DNA from 2 places in the Leifsonia sp. GW821-FHT13C09 genome. Region 2 is predicted to be linked to the other one. Evidence: riboswitches for the same ligand, from Rfam matches in the RefSeq annotation. Region 2 holds a riboswitch; the other holds the start of a gene.

Region 1 (7,558 bases), 360 kb from region 2:
CGAGTCCACGTCATGGTCGGCTACGACTTCGGGGTTGCACGAGTCGGGGTCGTCGGCCAGACGCGCGGGGACGTGTCGTGCGGGGTCTCTGACAACGTGGAGTTCCCGCCAGGAGGCGTCCTTGAGGTCGAAGGTGGCGAGCCGTCCCAGTAGGGATCGCCCGGTACCCGTGATGAGCTTGACGGCCTCGGCGGCCATCATCGACCCCGCGACGCCGCAGAGCATGCCGAAGACGCCTGCTTCCCCGCACGACGGTGCTGACTCGGGTGGCGGCGAGTCGGGGAAGAGGTCGCGGTAGGTGGGGCCGTGCGCGCTCCAGAAGACGCTGACCTGCGCTTCGAATCGGAGGATGGAGCCCCACACGCAGGGCTTCCCGGTGATCTCCGCAGCGTCGGACACGAGGTATCGGGTCGCGAAGTTGTCGGCTCCGTCGATGACGAGGTCGTACTGCTCGAACAGCGCTCGCGCGTTCGCGGCCGTCAGACGGAATGGGTAGGTCTCGACCCGGACGAGCGGGTTGAGCGCTGCGATCGTGTCGCGTGCGGAGTCGACTTTGAGGCGGTGGACGTCGTCGGCGCTGTGGATGACCTGGCGCTGGAGGTTGCTCGTCTCGACGCGGTCGTCGTCGATGATGCCGAGTGTTCCCACGCCGGCGGCAGCCAAGTAGAGGAGGACGGAGGAGCCGAGTCCTCCGGCGCCGATGACGAACACGCGAGCGTTCTTCAGTCTGCGCTGGCCGAGGACTGCGATCTCGGGCAGCAGGATGTGCCTCGAATACCGGTCGTATTCGTCGGCCTCCAGTTCGGATGCGGGTTCGACGAGGGGCGTCATGCTGTCGCGGTCGGTCGTTGCGGTCACAGGTCGGGTCGGCCTTCCATCGACGAGGAGGCGAGCGCTCTGGTGCGGCGGGGGATACGCCCGGAGAGGGCGGCGAGCCGGCCTGCGATCACGGCGTGGCGGAAGGCGGTGGCCATGCCGACGGGGTCCTGGGCGCGGGTGACGGCGGTGGCCAGCAGGACGGCGTCGCAGCCGAGCTCCATCGCCAGGGCTGCGTCGGAGGCGGTGCCGATGCCGGCGTCGAGGACGATCGGGACGTTCGCGCGCTCGACGATCAGTGCGATGTTGTGCGGATTGAGGATGCCGAGGCCGGTGCCGATGGGCGCGCCGAGGGGCATGACCGCTGCGGCGCCGAGGTCCTCGAGCCGGCGTGCCAGAGCGGGGTCGTCGTTGGTGTAGGCGAACACGGTGAAGCCGCGCTGGACGAGTTCCTCGGTGGCGGAGGCCAGCTCGGCGCCGTCGGGCAGGAGGGTGTCCTCGTCCGCGATCACCTCCAGTTTGATCCAATCGGTCGCGAGCGCTTCCCTGGCGAGTTCAGCGGTGAGGACGGCCTCCCGGGCGGTCAGGCAGCCGGCGGTGTTCGGCAGAAGTCGGATGCCTTTGTCGGCGATCAGGCGGAACAGGGAGCCCTCGGCGGAGGGGTCATGCCGGCGCATCGCCACGGTGGTCAGCTGCGTGCCGGAGGCGGTCAGTGCCGCGCCGAGACCGGCATGGCTCGGGGCGCCGCCGGTGCCCATGATCAGGCGGGACGTGAACTCCACGCCATCGATTCGGAGAATGTCGGCGGGGAGGTTCTCGGTCTCCGGGGCCGCGTCCGGGCCGATCGTTTCCGTGAGCATGGTCATCCTCCCTGGGTCGCGCTGACGATCTCGATGATGTCTCCGTCGGCGAGCTCTTCGCCCGCCCAGCCGCTGCGCGGAATGACGGCGGAGTTGACCGCGACGGCGATGCCGAGTGGCGCTGCGCCGGAGGTCGCTCCCCCAGCGCCGACCCGGATGCCGGTGCGTTCCTCGACGAGGTCCGCGACCGACAGTGTCACCTCTCTCTCCTGCGGCTGGCCGTTGACGGTGATCGTGATCATGCGCGGATCCTTCCTGCGATGGTCCTGGGGCTGTTTCGAGTCGCGAATCGGTCGGGACGGATGTCGTCCCAACGCGGGTCGTGCTCCCCGTTGATGAGGTGGAGGCAGATGTCGGCGGCGATCGGGGCGAGCAGGACGCCGTGGCGGAAGAATCCAGTGGCGACGATCAGTCCCGGCACATCGGCGCCGTCTGGTCCGGTCATCCGGCCGAGCAGGGGGGCGTTGTCCGGTGTCGCCGGGCGGGCTCGCGCGGTCGCTTCGACCAGTTCCAGGTCGGCCACGGCAGGCAGGAGCTCCTGCGCATCGCGCAGGAGGCGATGGACGGCGCCGGCGGAGACTCCGGGCATCCCGTCCTCGCGCTGCGTCGCTCCGATGACGAGCGTTCCGTCGGAGCGTGGGACGAGGTAGACGCTCTCGCCGTGGACGAGGCCGCGCACGGTGGCCGAGAGCAGCGGCTGGAGGGCGACCGGAACACGTAACCGCAGGATGTCACCGAACACCGGTCGCAGCGGGAGGTGCAATCCGCCCGGAAGGGCTTCGAGCTCGTTTGCGCCGAGGCCGTTGGCGAGGACGACCTCCTCCGCCGAGACCTCCTCGTTCTCGGTCCGCACGCCGGTCACGCGCGAGTCCGGGTCTGCCGAATCCGCGTGGAGCAGCCCGACCACCCTCTCTCGCACGATGACGCCGCGGCCGGTTCGGATCAGATCGTCGACCAGGCGGGCTGCGAGGGTGCGCGGGTCGACCTGATGGTCGCCGCCGACAATGTAGGCGGACGTCACGCGTGGGCCGAGCAGGGGCTCCTGCGCTCGGGCGGCGCCTGTCGTCAGCCTCTGGACGTCGAGGTTCCAGCGACGGTGGGCGGAATGGAGGCCGGCCAACGCCTGCCGGTCGCCGGCATCGACCCCCACCAGCAGGGTCTCCGTCGGCAGATACCCGGTCGGTTCGCCGTTCGGGGAGAGCTCGCGGATGAACTCCGGGTACCGGGCGGCCGAGGCGAGCATGAGCGGGAGGAGGGCGTCCTCCTGGTAGTGGTACTCGCTCACCGGGGCGAGCATCCCGGCCGCGGCGAAGGTGGCGCCGCGGGCCGGCGCCGGGTCGAATAACCGGACGTTGCGGCCGGACCGGGCGATCCGCCAGGCGATGGCCAGGCCGATGATCCCGCCGCCGACGACCGCTACGTCGACGACGGTCCGGTCGGAGCGGCTCGCGGCCCCGGCTACGCTGACCTCATGTCCCTCGCCGCCGCACAGCTCTACCTCTGCACCGATGCCCGCACCCGTCAGGGCGACTTCGCCGACTTCGTGGGCGCCGCGTTCTCCGGAGGGGTCGACATCATCCAGTTGCGGGACAAGACCCTCGAGGGCGGCGAGGAGCTCGACGTCCTCACCGTCCTCGCCGAGGTCGCCGCCCGGCACGGGAAGCTCTGGTCGGTCAACGACCGCGCCGACATCGCCCTGGTCGCCCAGGCCCCGGTACTGCACCTCGGCCAGAAGGACCTGCCCGTCCCGGTCGCCCGGACCGTTGTCGGCGCGCAGACGGCGATCGGGCTCTCCACCCACAGCGTCGAGCAGATCGATGCCGCGATCGCCGCTGATGACCTGGACTATTTCTGCGTCGGCCCGGTCTGGGCGACGCCGACGAAGCCCGGCCGCGCCGGGGTCGGCCTCGACCTGGTCCGCTACGCGGCCGATTCTGCCTCGGCCCGGCCGTGGTTCGCGATCGGCGGCATCGACGAGACCACCATCGAGGAGGTCGTCGCCGCCGGGGCTGAGCGTGTGGTCGTGGTGCGGGCGATCACCGAGTCGGCTGCCCCCGCGGGCAGCGCCGGGCGTTTGCGCGCGGCGCTCCCGGTCCTCGCGCACCACGGCTAGGGCCGGGTGGAGGTGGGTGCGGGGAGGTAGACCTTCCCACCGGCCTCCGCGAACTCCGCGGACTTCGCCGCCATCCCGGCGACCCGCTGCTGCTCGGTGACGCCGCCGAACTGGTCGCGGATGTCCTGGGAGATCCGCATCGAGCAGAACTTCGGCCCGCACATCGAGCAGAAGTGCGCCGTCTTCGCCGGCTCGGCCGGCAGGGTCTCGTCGTGGAACGCCTCTGCCGTGACCGGGTCCAGCGACAGTGCGAACTGGTCGCGCCAGCGGAACTCGAACCGTGCTTTCGACAGCGCGTCGTCCCGCGCCTGCGCGCCCGGGTGGCCCTTGGCGAGGTCGGCGGCGTGGGCGGCGATCTTGTAAGTGATCACGCCGGTCTTCACGTCGTCCCGGTCCGGCAGGCCCAGGTGCTCCTTCGGGGTGACATAGCAGAGCATCGCGGTGCCATAACGGGCGATCTCGGTCGCCCCGATCGCGGAGGTGATGTGGTCGTAGCCGGGGGCGACGTCGGTCACCAACGGGCCGAGCGTGTAAAACGGGGCGCCGTCACAGAGCTCCTGCTGGCGTTCCACGTTCTCCCGCACCAGGTGGAACGGCACGTGCCCGGGGCCTTCCACCATGACCTGCACGTCGTACTGCCAGGCCCGCTTGGTCAGCTCGGCGAGGGTGTCCAGCTCGGCGAACTGGGCGGCGTCGTTCGCGTCCGCGATCGAGCCCGGCCGCAGCCCGTCGCCGAGGGAGAACGCGACGTCGTACCGGACGAAGATCTCGCACAGCTCGTCGAAGTGCGTGTAGAGGAAGTTCTCCTGGTGGTGGGCCAGGCACCAACCGGCCATGATCGACCCGCCACGTGAGACGATCCCCGTCACCCGCTCCGCCGTCAACGGCACATAGCGCAGCAGCACGCCGGCGTGGACGGTCATGTAGTCCACACCCTGCTCGCACTGCTCGATGACCGTGTCCCGGTACACCTCCCAGGTCAGCGCCGACGCATCCCCGTTCACCTTCTCCAGCGCCTGGTAGATCGGCACCGTGCCGATCGGGACCGGGGAGTTGCGGATGATCCACTCCCGGGTCGTGTGGATGTCATCGCCGGTGGAGAGGTCCATCACCGTGTCCGCACCCCACATGGTGGCCCACTGCAGCTTGGAGACCTCCTCGGCGATCGAGCTCGTCACCGCCGAGTTGCCGATGTTCGCGTTGATCTTCACCAGGAACGCCTTGCCGATGATCATCGGCTCCGACTCCGGGTGATTCACGTTGTTCGGGATGATCGCCCGGCCCGCCGCGACCTCCGACCGCACCAGCTCGACATCGCAGTTCTCCCGCAGCGCGACGAACCGCATCTCCGGGGTGATCACCCCATCGCGGGCGTAGCGCATCTGCGTGATCGTGCGCCCCGGCAGCCCCCGCCGCACCGGCGGCTTCGCACCACGCCACTCCGCTGACGCCTCACCCCGGCGCATCGCCGACCGGCCGTCGTCCTGGAGGTTGCGCTCGCGACCCTCGTAGACCTCCGTGTCGTCGCGGCCGACGATCCAGCCCTCGCGCAGCGGCGGCAACCCGACCACCGGGTCGCTGCCCGGCCCCTCGGTCCGATACACCGTCACCGGCGCGTTGGCCGTCCCGTCCGGCGACGGGTCCAACCCGATCCGGGAGACCGGCACATGAAGGTCGTGCTCCGTGTCGTGCAGGTAGGCCAGAGTGCGTGCAGATACGACAGAATCCATCGAGGAGACTCCTACTTCCTTCGCCGGCATTACCCGGACAGGTTCGAACGGTCGCAGGCCGCGTCAGCCCGATCTCAGCCCTTGCGAGGGCCCCCGTGTGGATGCACCGACCATAGCGCACGATCCCGGAACCCGTCGAACCGGACCTGCTAACGTCGCGCCATGACCCCCGGCGAGCACCCCATCCCCCGCGTGCTCAGCATCGCCGGCACCGACCCCACCGGCGGCGCCGGCATCCACGCCGACCTCAAAAGCATCGCCGCCAACGGCGGCTACGGCATGGCCGTCATCACCGCCCTCGTCGCCCAGAACACCACCGAAGTCCGCAGCATCCACACCCCACCCGCGGCGTTCCTCGCCGAGCAACTCGACGTGGTCAGCGACGACGTCACCATCGACGCCGTCAAGATCGGGATGCTCGGGACCGCCGAGAACGCACTGGTGGTCGTGACCTGGTTGGCGAAGACAGCGCCGCCGATCGTGGTGCTCGACCCCGTCCTCAAAGCCAGCACCGGCGGCACGCTGGGTCGCGACGACATCCCTCACGCCCTCCGCGACCTCCTCCCGCTGTGCAGCGTCGTCACACCCAATCTCGACGAACTTGCCGTCCTCACTGGCGAACCACGCGCGTCGACATTGGAGGCCGCGATCGCGCAGGCCCAGCGGCTTTCCGAACACTTCGCGGTCGCCGTCCTCGTCACCGGCGGCCACCTCGGCGGGCCCACCTCCCCCGACGCACTCGTCGACGCCCACGACACGCTCGGCACCGGCCGACCCGTCACCCGGACCACCACCCCGCGCGTCGCCACGGCGAACACACACGGCACCGGTTGCTCACTGTCGGCGGCGCTCGCCACGAACCGCGCACGCCTCGACGATTGGGGAACCGCGCTGAACGTCTCCAAGGAATGGCTGACAGCCAGCCTCCAGTCCGCAGACGACCTGGACGTTGGCCACGGCCCGGGCCCGCTCAACCACTTCAGCCACGCCTGGAAGCAGCTCCGCACGGCACCGGAACCCGTCAAGAATTGACGGGATTGTGTCCTCCATACTGAGGACACGACCCGTCAACCCTTAGTCTGGTGATCACCCAGGGATGCCCGGCCGCCGTGGAAACGCATTCGGCTCGGATACGTCTCAACCCGACACGGGCCGGCCGGCATCCCCAGGGCGCATCCCCGGTGCAAACCCGCTCGTCGGAGCGTATTTTGATGGCATGACCGAGGATCCGAGACGACTCACCAGGGATCGATCTTCCGCTCCTCCAGTGGTGCGATCTCACGTCGGGTAGAACTCGTCGACGGCCGGTTACCGCAGTCCGTCGACCTCCCCGCGGTCGGGAGATCTCGCGTACGAGATCACTACATCCTCGCGCTGAACGATCCGATACGACCCGTCTATCGCTGGCACGGGCAGCTCACGGTGAACTCCACGGCGTGAAACGACCGTGGTGGCGACTTCGCATTCGGTCTAAAGTTTGGATTGAAATCCCAATTCGGGGTTTCGCGTATTCACCACAACGGGAAAGCGGCCGCCATGTTTTTGCAGCGCAGCTACTCGGGGGAGCTCACACTGACGTTCAAGCACGACGATTTCATAGCGCTCTTGACCCGCTCCGCGGATCGAGGAATGACACCGGAGGCGTATGTGGAATCACTCGCGAGAGAGGCCTTTCGACATCCGCTAACTACGCGCGACGCCGAAGATCCGGAGCGAGATACAACGTCCTGATGCACACGCCGTCAAGCCCGGGGCTTGTGGAATCCGCGACACCGCATTCATATCCGGCTGACGAGGATGTCTGAGATCCGCGATCGCCACTGTTCGGCCCGGCTCACATCCGAGGAGCCCATCAACGCCGCGTTGAGGTCATGTAGCTCGCGATCCGTGAGCGTATCGAGGTCAGCGAATGCGACGCTGTTGAATGCGTCGTCGGGGAGAGCAAACGGCATAGCTCTAGCCTGGCCGAACAACAACTGGACCGCACTCCCTTATTCATGGGACTACGCATGATCCATGCACTGTTTCATACTTTAGAA
Region 2 (7,558 bases):
CCGATGGGCGGACGAGCCCGGCCAGTGCCACACCCGGGAACACGAAGAACGCGATGCGCAGGCCGGCCGTCAGGGCGGCCTCCGGGCTCTGCCCCTGGCTCAGCAGCCACGACGAGAACCCGACGGACGCGACCGCGATGAGGCCGGGGACGAGCCGTCTCACCGGAACCCGGACATCCCGCATCACCAACGGCATCAGCGCGAGCCAGCCGGCGATCCCCACTGCCGCGGAGGCCGGCGAGACGACCCCGATCGCGCCCACGACGAGCAGCACGGCCGCCGCCAGCAGGGACAGCGGGCCGCACCGTGCGGCGAGGCCGCGCCCGGGAGTGGCCGCTGCGTCGCCACCGAACGAGCGCGCGGTGTCCGTCCCGGTCGGGCGGATCAGCTCCTGAGCGGCGCCGGGCCGGAGCTCGAGGATGCGGTCTGCGAGCGCGATCAGTTCCCTGTCGTGACTGGCCACGATGACCGCTACTCCGGCGCTCCGGGCGGCCGCGATGACGCCGGCGACGGCGCTCCAGGTCAGGCGGTCCTGGCCAACCGTCGGCTCGTCCAGCACGAGCAGTGCCGGCCGGGCGCCGATCGCCTGCGCGATCGCTGCGCGCCGCAGCTGGCCGCCGGAGAGCCGGTGCGGGTCCGCGTCGGCCAGCGCGCCGAGACCGAGCGCCGCCAGGAGCTCGTCCGTACGCCGGTCGACCTCCTCCGCGCTCGCGCCGCTGCGGGCCGCCCCGAGCCGGACGTCCTCCCGCACAGTCGCCCCGAGCACGGCGAGCTCCGCGTCCTGCGGCGCCCAGCCGATCCGACGCACGATCCGGGCCGAGCTCCAGACGTGCGGCCGTTCCTCGCCGCCCACGGCGAGCGCCGCCGCCACCCGCACCTTGCCCGTCGCCGGCGCGCGCAGTCCGGCGAGGAGGGCGCCGAGCGTCGACTTGCCGGCACCGCTCGGGCCCACGAGCGCGAGCACTTCGCCCGCGCGCACGTCGAGTTCGAGCGTGCCGAGACGCGCGCGCACCGCCACCTCGCCCGCTGGCACCGGCAGCTGCGGCGCGAGGAGGCCGGCGTCCAGCCTGGCTGGAGCGGGTGCCGCGAACCCGGGCACCCAGACTCCGCTCGCGGCGAGGCGCGACCCGTGGCCGACGAACACCTCGTGCGGGTCGCCATCGGCGACGATCGTCCCGTCCTCGCCGAGGGCGACGACGCGGTCGATCACCGGTAGCCATTCCTGGGCGTCGTGCTCCACGACGACCAGCGTCGAGCCGGAAACCGCGACGGCTTCGGCGACGGCCGCGCGGACGGCGCGCGCGGCCTCCCGGTCGAGCATCGCGGTCGGCTCGTCGAGCAGCACGACGCGCGGGCCGAACACGAGTGCGCCCGCCAGGGCCAGTCGCTGCGCCTCCCCGCCCGACAGCGCCCGCACCGGATGACCGAGCGGCTGCGCCAGCCCGACATCGTTGAGGGAGCGCCGGACGGCCGCCCACAGCTCGCCGCGTGGAGTGCCCGCGTTCTCCAGTCCGAAGGCCACGTCCCGGCCGATCGTCTGCGCCACCGCCGCATCCCGGGGATCCTGCAGCAGAAGGCCGGTCATCGTGTCGGCCGGCGCCGCCCCGTCCACGAGCACGGCGCCGTCGTGGTCGCCGGAGCCGGCGGTGTCGAGCGCGGCCAGCGATCCGGCGATCGCCCGGAGCAGCGTCGACTTCCCGCATCCGCTCGGCCCCACCAGGAGAACCCGCTCGCCCGGTGCGATCTCCAGCGAGAAGTCGGCGAAGACGTCCTCCCGTCGTCCGGGCGGTCGCCAGGTGAAGCCGCGGAACCGGATGGGCGCCCCGCCCGTCATCGTCGCGATCGCTCAGGCCTTCCGGACGCGACGCTCGAGGTGCTCCTGCCCGGCGGGGAACGCGTTCAACGCGCCGGATCGCGCGAGCGCACGGGTGAGCGCCCAGCCGCCGACGCCCGCGATCGCACCGCCGGAGAGGACCCCCGCTGCCAGGTAGACCAGCTTCCACGTCCAGGAGTAGGCCGGCACATACGCCCACCACTCGTAGCAGGCGATCTCCAGCGCGGCGGAGAGCATCCCGCCCCCGATCGCCGCGACCAGGCCGAACGAGCGCCACAGCAGGAGCGCGAAGACGATCTCGACCCCGACGCCCTGCAGGAAGCCGGAGAGGAGGACGCCGACGCCCCACTGGTTCCCCAGCAGCAGTTCGACGTTCGCGGCGACCAGTTCGGTGAGCACCGCCGCGCCGGGTCGGCGGACGACGAGCGCACCGAGCACCGCAGGGACCAGCCACACGCCGAGCGCGAGTTCGCCCGCGGGCGGGAAGCCGGCGGTGACCAGCGTGACGCCCGGGTAGACGAAGGTGTCGAACGCCCAGAACACCACCCCGAACGCCACGGCGATCATGGCCGCGCTGATCAGGTCGATCGCCCGCCACCGCGCGAGCGGTCTGCGCGCCAGCACGTAGCCTCCGGAGGGGCGCGCTGCCGTGCCGGAGGTCGTCGTCGTCGTGTCGCTCATCGTGGTGAGCTCTCCTCTTCCCGTTCCATGGACGATGGGGACGACAGGAGGGCGTCGCACGGACGACACCACTGGTCGCGCGCTGCAGACGTGAGAATTTCGACTCCCTTCGCCGGTGCTAACCGGAGCAGGTTCCGAGGGTCAGCGGCATGCCGCACTCTCAGCGCCCTGAAGGCGCTCCCCTGTCGTTCAGCACAATGCTAGACCACGCCACCCGCCGCCCGGCCGGCCAGGATCTCCGCGGCGTCCCGTGCCTCCTCCCGGAGTGCGTGCGCGACGGCGGCGACCGCCGGATGGCGCAGCGAGTCCGGGTGGACGACCATCCAGTACGGCAGGGTGGCGCGGAGTTCGCCGGGCAGCAACCGGACCAGGTCGTCGTGGCGGTCGGCCATGAAGCACGGCAGCAGCCCGATGCCGGCGCCCGCGCGGGTGGCCTCCACGTGCACGAACACGTTCGTCGAGGTCAGCGCGTCGCGCATCTGCGGGGCGAGGCGGCGCGGCAGGTCGAGGTCGTCCACTTGCAGGATCGAGTCGATGAAGTAGACGAGCGGGTGCTGGAAGACCTCCTCCGGCGTCGTCGGGGTGCCGTTCCGTTCGAGATAGTCGAGGGAGGCGTACATCCCGAGCGCGTACGAGCCCAGTTCGACCGTGTGCGCGCGACGGGTCTCCGGCCGCCCGACGACGATCTCGATGTCCAGCCCGGAGCGGTGCTGCAGCGCCCGCCGGGTGACGGTGAGGATCTCCACCGACAGGCCGGGATGCTGCCGCCGGAGCGCGGCGATCGCCGGTGCGGCGATGTACGCGCTGAAGCCGTCGGTCGCCGACATCCGCACCACACCGTCGATGGGGTCGGCCTCCGCCTCCGGTCGCGTCAGCGCGGCCACGGCCGACTCGATGCGGCCGGCGACGTCCACCGCGCGGCTGCCGAGCGGCGTGAGCTCCCAGCCGCCGGACGCCTGCGTCAGCAGCCGTCCGCCCAGGGTCTCCTCGAGCGCGTCGATCCGCCGGGAGACCGTGGTGTGGTCGACGCCGAGCTGCTCGGCGCCCGGGCGAACCGGCCCGCCCGCGCCACCGCGAGGAGCACGAGCAGGTCGTCGGACTTGGGCTTCTTCGACGCGTCGATGCGTGTAATGTCCGTGCGTGCAAGATCCATGCGTGCAATTATGCACACCGCGATCGCATGGTTGGGCATTGATACGCATCCCCAGCCCCGGGAGACTGGCCCGCGGATGTCACCGTCGACATCGAAGGAGAGAGTATGGAAACCACCGCGAGTCCCCGCACCCTCAAGACGATCGTCGCCGCGTCGATGGCCGGCACCGTCGTCGAATGGTATGAGTTCTTCCTCTACGCCACCGCCGCGAGCCTGGTCTTCGGCACATTCTTCTTCCCCGCCACCGGCAGTCCGCTGGACGGGGTCATCGCCGCCTTCGTCACCTACGCTGTCGGCTTCATCGCCCGCCCGCTCGGCGGCATCGTCTTCGGGCAGATCGGCGACCGGTTCGGCCGGAAGCCCACGCTGCAGGCGACCATCATCATCGTCGGCGTCGCCACGTTCCTGATGGGCTGCCTGCCCGGTTTCGCGAGCGTCGGCTACTGGGCGCCCGCACTGCTCGTCGCGCTGCGGTTCATCCAGGGCTTCGCGCTGGGCGGCGAGTGGGGCGGCGCGGTGCTGCTGGTGGCCGAGCAGAGCCCCGACCGCACCCGCGGGTTCTGGGCGAGCTGGCCGCAGGCCGCCGTCCCCGTCGGCAACCTCCTCGCGACCCTCGTGCTCCTCATCTCGTCGTGGGTGATGTCCCCGGAGGCGTTCCTCAGCTGGGGCTGGCGGATCGCGTTCTGGCTGTCCGCCGTGATCGTCCTCGTGGGCTTCTACATCCGCACCCGCGTCAGCGAGGCGCCGATCTTCATCGAGGCGCGGGCGAAGGCCGAGAACGAGCAGCGCTCCGGCTACGGCGTGGGCCAGGTGCTCAAGCGCTACCCCGGCGGCGTACTGAAGGCGATGGGCCTGCGCTTCGCGGAGAACATCTTCTACTACATCGTGGTCAGCTTCACGATCGTCTACCTCAAGGCCGCGCACGACTACAACACCGGGCAGCTGCTGCTCGCCCTGCTGGTCGCGCACGTCGTCCACTTCCTGGTCATCCCGCAGGTCGGCCGCCTCAGCGACCGGGTGGGACGCAAGCCCGTGTACCTGATCGGCGCGGTGCTCAGCGCCACCTGGGCGTTCTTCGCCTTCCCGCTGTTCGACACGCTCAACCCGCCGCTCATCGTGCTCGCGGTGACCATCGGCCTCGTATTCCACGCCTTCATGTACGCGCCGCAGCCGGCCATCATGGCGGAGCTGTTCCCGACCCGGATGCGCTACTCGGGGGTCTCCCTCGGCTCGCAGGTGGTGTCCATCGTGGCCGGCTCGCTCGCGCCGATCCTGGCGACGGCCTGGCTGAAGGACTACCACAGCTGGCTGCCGGTGGCCGTCTACATCGTGATCGCCTGCGTCGTGACGCTGGTGGCCGTGTTCACGCTGCGCGAGACGAAGGGCATCTCGCTGGAGGCCGTCGACCAGGCCGACGCCGCCCGCGGCGTCCCCAGCGCCGCGCCCTCCGTCGCGCGCTGACCACGATCCACCCCCACCGAAAGGCACCACCATGAGCCCGTTCCAGGGACGCCGCGCACTCGTCACCGGCGGCGCGAGCGGAATCGGCGCAGCCTGCGCCCGCGCGTTCGCCGCCGCAGGCGCGCACGTCACCGTGGCCGACATCGACGGCGACGCGGCCTCCCGCGTCGCCGCCGAGATCGGCGGCGAGAGCTGGAAGGTCGACCTCGCTGACACCGGCGCGCTCGCCGGCCTCCGGCTGGACACCGACATCCTCGTCAACAACGCGGGCATCCAGCACGTGAGCCCGATCGAGGAGTTCGACCCTGAGCGGTTCTCGCTGATCCTCCGGCTCATGCTGGAGGCGCCGTTCCTGCTCATCCGAGCCGCGCTGCCCGGGATGTACGAGCGCGGCTTCGGGCGCGTGATCAACCTGTCCAGCGTGCACGGCCTGCGCGCCTCGAAGTACAAGGCGGCCTACGTCTCGGCCAAGCACGGCCTGGAGGGCCTGTCCAAGGTGACCGCGCTGGAGGGCGGCGAACACGGCGTGACGAGCAACTGCATCGACCCGGGCTACGTGCGCTCCCCCCTCGTGGAGAAGCAGATCGCGGACCAGGCCCGCCTCAACGGCATCGGCGAGGACGAGGTGCTCTCCCAGGTGCTGCTCGCCGAGTCGGCCGTGAAACGGCTGGTCGAGCCGCACGAGGTCGCAAGCCTCGCACTCTGGCTCGCCGGACCCGACGCGGGGATGGTCTCCGGCGCGAGCTACACGATGGACGGCGGGTGGAGCGCCCGATGATCGCGGCGGGAATCGACAAGACGGTCAGGTCGGCGGCGGAGGCCGTCGCCGACATCCCGAGCGGCGCCTCCCTCGCGGTCGGCGGGTTCGGGCTGTGCGGCGTCCCGATGGCGCTCATCGACGCGCTGCTCGCCGCCGGCGTGGACGACCTCTCGGTGGTCAGCAACAACTGCGGCGTCGACGACTGGGGCCTCGGCGTGCTGCTCGCCGCCCGGCGCATCCGCACGATGACCTCCTCGTACGTGGGCGAGAACCGCGAGTTCGAGCGCCAGTACCTCAGCGGCGAGCTGGAGCTGGTGCTGACCCCGCAGGGCACGCTCGCCGAGAAGCTGCGCGCCGGGGGCTCGGGGATCGCCGCATTCTTCACGCGCACGGGCGTGGGCACGCTGGTGGCCGAGGGCGGTCTCCCCCGCCGCTACGCGCCGGACGGCTCGGTCGCGGTGGCGTCCCAGCCCAAGCAGGTGCAGACGTTCGAGGTCGGCGGCGTCCGCGAGGAGTTCGTGCTGGAGGAGGCCATCCGCACCGACTTCGCGCTCGTGCACGCCGAGGTCGGCGACCGGGCCGGGAACCTGCGCTTCCACGCCTCCGCGCGCAACTTCTCCCCGCTGGCCGCGATGGCCGGGCGGATGTGCGTCGCCCAGGTGGAGCGGCTGGTCGAGCCCGGCGAGCTGGCGCCCGACGACATCCACCTGCCCGGCGTCTACGTGCACCGGGTGCTGGAGGTCGGGGAGGTCGAGAAGCGCGTCGAGCGGCTCACCGTCGCGGGGGCGGGGGCCTGAGATGCCGCTGACCCGCGAGCAGCTGGCCGCGCGCGCCGCCCTCGAGCTGTCGGACGGCGCCTACGTGAACCTGGGCATCGGCCTGCCCACCCTCATCCCCAACCACCTCCCGGCCGGGCGGTCGGTCGTGCTCCAGTCGGAGAACGGCATCCTCGGCACCGGGCCCTACCCCGACGCCGGCGCGGTCGACCCCGATCTCATCAACGCCGGCAAGGAGGCCGTCACCACCATCCCCGGCGCCGCCTTCTTCGACTCGGCGCTCAGCTTCGGGATGATCCGCGGCGGCAAGATCGACGTGGCGGTGCTCGGCGCGATGCAGGTGTCCGCGGGCGGCGACCTGGCCAACTGGATGATCCCGGGCCGGATGGTCAAGGGCCCGGGAGGCGCGATGGACCTCGTGCACGGCGCGGGCCGCGTCATCGTGCTGATGGAGCACGTCGCGAAGGACGGCAGCCCGAAGATCGTGCCGGAGTGCACGCTGCCGCTGACCGGACGCGGGGTGGTCGACCGCATCATCACGGACCTCGCCGTCATCGACGTGACGGCCGACGGCCTCCGGCTCGTCGAGCTGGCGCCCGGCGTGGACCTGAGCACGGTGCTCGACGCCACGGCCGCGCCGCTGGAGGTACCGAGCGAGCGGACACCGGCGGCGGCCCGCTGACCCTCACTGCGCCGGCGGCACACTCCTCGGCAGCTCGACGGTTGCCCGGGTGCCCCCGGTCGCCGGGGACTCGAGCCGCACCGAGCCGCCGTTGCGCTCGACCAGCTCCGCGACGATCGCGAGTCCGAGCCCCGTCCCCGGGACGGCGTCGCGCTCCATGCCGGGCGCGCGGTAGAACCGGTCGAAGGCGTGCGCGAGGGTCTCCTCGCTC

Evidence for each region. Region 2 has a riboswitch for thiamine pyrophosphate ahead of AC1ROW_RS09805 (ECF transporter S component). Riboswitches for the same ligand answer to the same signal wherever they lie in the genome.
Region 1: another riboswitch for thiamine pyrophosphate. It lies ahead of thiC (phosphomethylpyrimidine synthase ThiC); the one in region 2 lies ahead of AC1ROW_RS09805 (ECF transporter S component).

The regions. Positions count from the first base shown of each region.
Region 1 covers NZ_JBXAPS010000002.1:2,611-10,168, forward strand. The annotation lists gene moeB (molybdopterin-synthase adenylyltransferase MoeB) at 1-831, opposite strand, end outside; gene AC1ROW_RS08155 (thiazole synthase) at 855-1,676, opposite strand; gene thiS (sulfur carrier protein ThiS) at 1,679-1,918, opposite strand; gene thiO (glycine oxidase ThiO) at 1,915-3,168, opposite strand; gene thiE (thiamine phosphate synthase) at 3,148-3,789, shown strand; gene thiC (phosphomethylpyrimidine synthase ThiC) at 3,786-5,519, opposite strand; TPP riboswitch at 5,518-5,626, opposite strand; gene thiD (bifunctional hydroxymethylpyrimidine kinase/phosphomethylpyrimidine kinase) at 5,682-6,551, shown strand; gene AC1ROW_RS08185 (hypothetical protein) at 7,298-7,471, opposite strand.
Region 2 covers NZ_JBXAPS010000002.1:358,518-366,075, forward strand. The annotation lists gene AC1ROW_RS09800 (ATP-binding cassette domain-containing protein) at 1-1,834, opposite strand, end outside; gene AC1ROW_RS09805 (ECF transporter S component) at 1,847-2,515, opposite strand; TPP riboswitch at 2,603-2,709, opposite strand; partial or broken gene AC1ROW_RS09810 (LysR family transcriptional regulator) at 2,716-3,668, opposite strand; gene AC1ROW_RS09815 (MFS transporter) at 3,774-5,129, shown strand; gene AC1ROW_RS09820 (3-hydroxybutyrate dehydrogenase) at 5,161-5,907, shown strand; gene AC1ROW_RS09825 (CoA transferase subunit A) at 5,904-6,686, shown strand; gene AC1ROW_RS09830 (3-oxoacid CoA-transferase subunit B) at 6,688-7,347, shown strand; gene AC1ROW_RS09835 (ATP-binding protein) at 7,351-7,558, opposite strand, start outside.